2 regions of the Agarivorans sp. QJM3NY_33 genome follow, and region 2 is predicted to be linked to the other one. Evidence: predicted binding sites of a transcription regulator. Region 2 holds the regulator's gene; the other holds the start of a gene.
What was found. The regulator MetJ, encoded in region 2, represses methionine synthesis genes. The targets are predictions, from matches to a motif close to TAGACGTCTAGACGTCTA.
Positions count from the first base shown of each region.

Region 1: the regulator MetJ is predicted to act here: its motif matches at 2,721-2,738, upstream of metN (methionine ABC transporter ATP-binding protein MetN).

Region 1 covers NZ_CP194039.2:863,625-867,431, forward strand. Annotated here, with positions in the region: gene ACRRSY_RS03850 (MetQ/NlpA family lipoprotein) at 6-815, opposite strand; gene ACRRSY_RS03855 (methionine ABC transporter permease) at 904-1,596, opposite strand; gene metN (methionine ABC transporter ATP-binding protein MetN) at 1,586-2,620, opposite strand; gene ACRRSY_RS03865 (hypothetical protein) at 2,830-2,991, shown strand; gene ACRRSY_RS03870 (helix-turn-helix domain-containing protein) at 3,402-3,794, opposite strand.
Region 2 covers NZ_CP194039.2:4,469,648-4,473,454, reverse strand. Annotated here, with positions in the region: gene ACRRSY_RS20180 (hypothetical protein) at 412-771, shown strand; gene ACRRSY_RS20175 (ISAs1 family transposase) at 816-1,916, shown strand; gene ACRRSY_RS20170 (PEP-CTERM sorting domain-containing protein) at 1,929-2,294, shown strand; gene metJ (met regulon transcriptional regulator MetJ) at 2,399-2,698, opposite strand; gene metB (cystathionine gamma-synthase) at 2,852-3,807, shown strand, end outside.

The DNA of each region.
Region 1 (3,807 bases), 1.5 Mb from region 2:
CTTGATTACCAGCCTTTTACCACTCCGCCTTTAAAGATTGTGGAAGCCGCTTGGTATACTTCATCGGTTTGGTAGGCTTTTACAAAGTTTTGCACATTTGCTGCGTTAACGTTGTCTTCGCGAGCCACGATTAAGTTGACGTAAGGCGATTTTTTACTCTCTACAAAAATACCATCTTTCTCGGGTGACAAGTCGATGCTACTAGCGTAAGTGGTGTTGATAATCGAAAGGGCAACGTCATCAAGTGAACGAGGCAATTGGGCGGCGTCTAATTCAACAATGCTAATGTTTTTAGGATTAGCAACGATATCGCGAACGGTGCCTTGTAGACCAACGCCGTCACGTAAGGTGAGTAGGCCTTGCTGCTCAAGAAGAATTAATGAGCGACCAAGGTTGGTTGGATCATTTGGAACCGCGATACGTGCGCCGTCTGGCAGTTCTGCGATAGTTTTAATTTGCTTTGAGTAGCCGGCGATTGGGTAAACAAAAGAGTTACCTGCGATAGCCAATTTATAGCCGCGATCGAGGATCTGTTGATCCAGATATGGTTTATGTTGGAAGGCGTTGATATCAACAGAGCCATCATCTAATGCTGCATTTGGTGTGACGTAGTCGGTAAAGGTCACTAACTCTACGTCTAGGCCGTATTTTTCTTTGGCTACCTTGGCTGCAACTTCTGCTACTTGAGCTTCTGCTCCGGCAATTACTCCAACTTTAATCTTGCTTAGGTCGGTCTCTTTCTCGCCACAACCCGCTAAAACTAAAGCAGATGCCGCCAGGCTAACTGCGAGAATACTTTTAAGACTAAATTTCATGCTGTGTTTCCTGTAATTAATATCTATTTGTGTCGATCTGGTGGTCGTTTTTAAAACCGTTATTTGCAAATTTTTTCGTTGAAAATCACTATCTGTGGTCGACCCGTCTTACAATCAAGTCGCCAATCGACTGAATAATCTGGACTAAGATGATGAGCATCACTACAGTCACGGCCATAATCACCACATCATAACGGTGAAAACCATAGCGAATAGCCACATCACCCAAGCCCCCTCCACCAACAGTGCCTGCCATCGCAGAATAACTGACTAAGGTTACTAGTGTGATGGTGACGGCATTGATAATGGTGGGGAGCGCTTCGGGCAGTAAAACTTTGGTGATGATTTGCCTTGGCGTTGCGCCCATCGACTGCGCTGCTTCAACTAAACCAGAAGGAACCTCTAGCAGTGCGCCTTCGATTAAACGTGCAACAAATGGGATTGCACCAATCGTTAGCGGCACAATCGCGGCGGTGGTGCCAATAAAGGTACCTACTAGCAGCTTGGTGAGTGGAATAATTGCGACCATGAGCACTAAAAACGGTACCGAACGACCGATATTTACGATTGCACCTAATATTCGGTTTAGTTTGTTGTTTGCAGCTAATCCACCTTTTTTAGTGATATGTAAAATAACACCTAAGGGAATACCAAGTGCAAAACCAACAATGCCCGCGACCGACACCATGTAGAGGGTTTCGCCCGTAGCGCCGAGTAGTAACTGACCATTGAAGTTTAGCCACTCCACGATTTGTTGAAATGAAAAACCGTTACTGGACATAACCAAGTACCTCCACTTTGACTTTATGTTGTTTCAGAAACTCAATCGCTGCGCTATCGTCTGCTTCATTGCCAAGTAGTTCGGCGACCATCATGCCAAATTTCACCCCTCCGGCGTAATCAAGATCGGAACTCAAAATACTGACATCGATATTAAATTGGCGAGCAATTTGACTGATCAGAGGTGCGTCAACCGTTGCTCCCGTAAACTCTAAGCGCACTAAGGGGTGACTTCCCACGACTCTTTTTGTGTTTAGCCGTACTCGGTAATCTTCGGGGATAGAGAGGTCTAAAGTTGAGCGTATAAAGTCATGAGCCAGTTGGGTTTTGGGATGCGCAAAAATTTCACCAACGGTTCCCTTCTCTACCAGTTCACCACCACCGATGATCGCGACTTGATGACAGATGCTCTTCACTACATCCATTTCATGAGTGATTAGTAAAATGGTAATGCCAAGTTGCAAGTTTATCTCTCGTAATAACTCCAGAATCGACTGGGTGGTTGCGGGATCAAGGGCACTGGTGGCTTCATCACATAACAGTACTTTCGGATCAGAGGCTAGGGCTCGCGCAATCGCGACTCGTTGCTTCTGACCGCCACTAAGATTGGCTGGATAGGTGTCTCGTTTATCGGTGAGGCCGACTAAGTCCAAGAGCTCTGTTACTTTACGATCAATCTGCGTTTTATCTGTGTTTGCTAGCTCTAAGGGCAGCGCGATATTGTTGAATACCGTACGTGAAGACAGCAAGTTGAAGTGCTGAAAAATCATCCCTATATTGCGTCTAGCTTGGCAAAGTTGTGGGTGTGAAAGAGTGGTGAGATCGACCCCATCAACAATGATTTGTCCCGAAGTTGGCGCTTCCAGCATATTGACACAACGGATCAAGGTACTTTTACCTGCACCGGATGAGCCAATCACGCCAAAAATGGTTCCTTGAGGAATAGAAAGGTTGATGGCATTAAGCGCAACAATCTCTTTCTCTCCTTGATAGAAAACCTTATTAACATCGCTGATTTCAATCATTTACATAGGCCTATACAAGAGAGCTTAGAATTACATGCTAAGGTGTGACTGAATGGTAGAAGGATGCTATGGATAAGTGCCCTTGAAGTCAATGATTAATTAGCCGTCCAGAAGTCTAATTGGGTATTTTAACAAATCTAATTTGTTCTGAGTTATAGCCGGCTGCTATAAGAGCGCTTTGTGGTTAAACCAAGCGCTATGAAATTCTGTTGTTGTTTGCAGTGGCGGGGCGCGTTGTGGCGGCTTTTTATTTGCCGCGCGGGCAACTTGGGATGATTGTACCGCCATCAAGCGGTAAGGCTGGCTACTTGCAACAAGGGGGGATTGGCCGCCGTCGTTTATTCAACTTGGTTATTTTGTGTTATTTGTGAAACGCAAAAAGTCATCGAAATAATCGATGACTCGTCACAATTTGAATCTAAAGTCCTAGACCTTTCTTTGGCGATTTTTTGGCTGCTTTGACTGCTTTCTTTTCTTTGGCGGTTAACAGCGGTTTCTTCTTGGAGCCTTTTTTACGGTCTTGTCCTTTACTCATGATCATTTCCTATTTGGGGAAGCACTTAAACCTGCAGTTAGTTTGGATCCAAGCTTAGGAGAATTGTATGCATTGAGCTCTGTAAACGGAATGCGTAACCATTTCGGTATGGCCTCATGGCGCAACAATAGATATAAATAGCTTATTTTAGCTGGCTGGTTTGCCATCACAGGCAATCTAGTCGTTGCTGACAAAGCCTATTTTCCTGAGTTCAGGTCAGCTAACACCGCGCTTGGCCCGATAAATCTAAGATAGATCACGCTTCACTGCGCTCATCATTTTCTGAAATGACGGGCATTCTAAATGCGAAGTTTGTGGGCAAGTTGCAACATGGAAAAGGCTATTGCGTATTGCTTGTAGCTGTTTAATTTGCGCATCAATCTCAGTCGTTTTTTGGATTAACAATGTTCTATCGATAGACAATTCATCGTTTGTATCGAACATCATTGAAATTTCAATGAGCGATAGCCCAGCCATGCGGCCCAAAGAAATAATATTTAATTTATTCAATACACTTGGAAAATATTGTCGGCGTAGCCCTTTTCGACTGGGGGAGTGGATCAGCCCGATTTTTTCATAATATCTTAAGGTTGAAGGTTTTAAACCAGAGCGACGAGCCACCTCTGCAATATCCATCATATCTCCTATTGAC
Region 2 (3,807 bases):
TCCATTTTCGCTAAGAACCGTAGTTGCAAGTGAATAATAAGCAACTTGGTAGTTATGTCGAATGGATTACTGAATTGCATTGTCTAGACGACCTTGTAGCTCAGGGGTTATTACGAAGCTGTTTGCCCTGCAACAACGTCCTTTCTATCTAAGGTGATTGAGTAAAAGTAGTCGCCTCTATGTTTTTAAATTCACATAACCTTTCTTATTATAATGTTCTTATTGACATGCACTTTAAATTCAATAGGTTATGTTTTTTTGAGAATGTTTAAGCGGAATGAATCTGTAGATATAGTTTCTTTATTTAGAGGGAGAAAACCATATTGAATTTTTGAAGGATTGTGTTGGGACGTTATATAGCAGTGTCAACAGTCGTAATTTAGAATTAAACAATTAAAAGGAATTTTTGCAATGAAAATATATTTTCAATTTGTAGTTAAGGTTATTTTAATCTGGTCGGTTGCTGGGTCAAGCATTGCGGCAGTCATATTTACAGATGATTTTGATTCTGCCGCATCTCCTTTATGGGGAAATGAACAGGGTAGCTGGAATGATAAAGGTGGTGCATACCAGTCTACATCAGGGAATCAAGCATTTAGCTTGTTACCGACAGATTTAAGGGATTTTTCTGTTGAATTGGATATTAATGATGTATGGGATGGCGGTGTAGTTCTTCGTAGTTCATACAATGGGGGGCTTTTTAACGGAATAGCCTTAATCACAGGAGGTCTTGGTGGTGGAGGTACCCAGGGCGGGATCGCACTTTGTTAACAGATATGATCTAATACCTCTAAACCCTAAGCTACATAGTTATTTTGAACATAATTGAACATTTATCAGTCGTCGAGGATACTCGATCTGACATCAATCAAAAGCATGACCTTATTGACGTGATTTTCCTTGTTATCAGTGCTATCGCATCAGGATGTGAAGGCTGGCAAGACATTGAATATTATGGAGAAGAGAAGTTGGGCTGGCTGAGGAAATATAGACCATTTGAACACGGGATCCCAAGACGACACACGATTGCACGCATTTTGCGTTCTGTTGTCGCGGAGTCTTTGCTTGAGGCATTAGCTCTGTGGATTAACGAGCAGCGAACGAGTCAAAACAGAGCCATCATCGCATTTGACGGAAAAGTACTGCGTGGCTCGTACCGAAATAACAAGAAAACAGCATTACAATTGGTTACAGCCTATGATACTGAACGTGGTCTCGTTCTGAGTCAGAAACCGACAGCGAACAAGAACGGCGAGATTAGCGTTGTGCGCCAAATGCTTGATGTTATTAACGTAAAAGGCAGTGTTGTCACCGTTGATGCTCTACATTGTCAGCGCGATACACTAGAGAAAATCGCAGAAAAGAAGGCTCATGTTGTCGTTCAAGTAAAAAACAACCAACCAAAGTTGAGAGCGGCTGTTGTTGAGCAGTTTCAAGCCGTCTTTGATGCTGGTAAAGAGAAGGTCGTCACTGAAATTAAAGAAAAACACCATGGTCGTAGCGAAGAGCGATACGTCTTTCAACTAAAGGCCAAGTTGCCCGAAGAGTTAGCAAAGAAATGGCCAACGGTAAGAAGCATCATAGCAGTGGAACGCCACCGCGTGATAAATGGGAAAGGCACTGTAGATACCTCGTATTACATAAGCTCAATGTCACCGAATCACAAATTGTTAGGCCACTATATTCGTCAGCATTGGCGAATTGAAAACAGCCAGCATTACGTATTAGATGTTGTTTTTAAAGAGGATAACTCTCGCATTACTTTAGACGGAGCGGTGGAAAACATAGCTCTATTTAGACGTTTTGTGATGAACATGCTCAAACAATGCGATTGTGGAGCGCCAAGTCACAAAGTGAAGTTGAAGAAAGCGGGATGGAGCGACGATTATCGGGCACGAGTCTTCTTTGGGTTATAAATCCATCAAAGTATGCTCCCGCCCTGTGGAGGTACCGGGGTTTACTGGCACGAATTCGTAAATGGTGGCAATTCACCAGTTTTAAAGCATTCTGGTGCATTATTCCCATCTAAAAGTGATATTCATTTAAAAATCGATGTGTTCGGAGATACCTACTCAGCATTTGTGAATGGTACTTTGGTCACTACCTTAACCAGCAGTTTGTACAGCCAAGGACAAGTTGGCTTGTTTAATAACAGACTCGGTCAAAGTTTCGATAACATTAGTGTTTCATCTGTTCCAGAGCCATCCACGATATTTCTTGCGGCATTTGGTATTGCTGGCTTATGTATGTTTAGACGAAATAAAAAGTCATATAAAGTACAAGCAAGAGCTTAACTCTCTGCCGTGGGCGGTTGTTCCTGCAAGATAAGTGAGCTTATTCAAAAGTGTTTGTCTAGTATTTAACAAAAAAGCCGCTCAATGAGCGGCTTTGCAAAATCTTAATCTTCTTTATCCAATTCAGCTTCGGTGGCTTTTTCTAAGGCCGGGTCGGGTCTATCTTTTTGTAGATCGGCATCATCGGGCAGGGGTTGCCCAGTGTAAGCGTGTAAAAATGCTTCGCAGAGCAACTCGCTGTTGGTGGCGTGTCGTAGATTGTTAATTTGTCTACGGGTACGCTCATCGGTCAGTATTTTCAATACTTTTAAAGGTATTGATACCGTTATTTTTTTTACTTGTTCGCTTTTTTTTCCGTGTTCAGCATAAGGGCTGATCCACTCACCATTCCAATCTGTCGACATACTTGAATACACACCAAACCAAAGAAACCCTATTGTAACGGGGGAAAAGCCACTTAGCAATCCAAGAGCAAAGACATTTAGACGTCTAGAAGTGTTGACGTCTTTACGGGGAGTGGTAAAGTGGCAGCATAATTAAAGGGAGTCAGTGAACACATGTCATTAAAAGATCTTCACGCCGCCACCATTGCGGTTCGCAGTGGTATTGAGAGTGATAGCCAACACGGAGCGGTGGTTCCGCCAATTTATTTGTCGAGTAATTATAGTTTCGCCGATTTTAAGCAAAAGCGGCAGTTTGACTACAGTCGCTCTGGTAATCCAACCCGTCAAATATTAGCCGATGCGATTGCCAACCTAGAGCATGGTGCAGGGGCGGTGATCACCAATACCGGCATGTCGGCCGTTCATTTAGTGACCGCTTTGTTAGCGCCTGGCGATTTGTTGATCGCACCGCACGATTGTTATGGCGGAAGTTATCGCCTGTTTGACAGTTTGGCGAAGAAGCAGGCCTTTGAAGTCGAGTTTATCGATCAAAATGATAGCGAGAGCTTGCAAACCGCCCTCGCCAAGCAACCAAAGTTAATTTGGTTAGAAACTCCCAGCAACCCGTTATTGCGGATTGTGGATATTCAAAAAATAGCTCAACAAGCGCATGCTGTGGAGGCTTTGGTAGTTGTGGATAATACGTTTTTGTCGCCTGTATTACAGAATCCAATTTTACTGGGGGCCGATATTGTGGTGCATTCGGCGACTAAGTATATTAATGGTCACTCTGATGTGGTGGCGGGTATGGTTGTGGCAAAAACTGAGTTATTGGCAGAAAGCTTGAGCTGGTGGGCGAATTGTCTAGGTTTAACAGGCTCAGCCTTTGATTCCTATTTAACTCTGCGGGGCTTAAGAACTCTGAAAGCACGGATGAATGTTCACCAACACAATGCTCAAACTATTGTTCAATGCCTGCAGCAGCAGCCTTTGGTGTCTGCGATTTATTATCCCGGCTTAGCAGAGCACCCCGGTCATGCGTTAGCCCAACAACAACAATCTGGCTTTGGTGCTATGTTAAGCTTTGAAGTTGCGTTAGATGAAACTCAAATGGTGAAATTTTTGAAAGG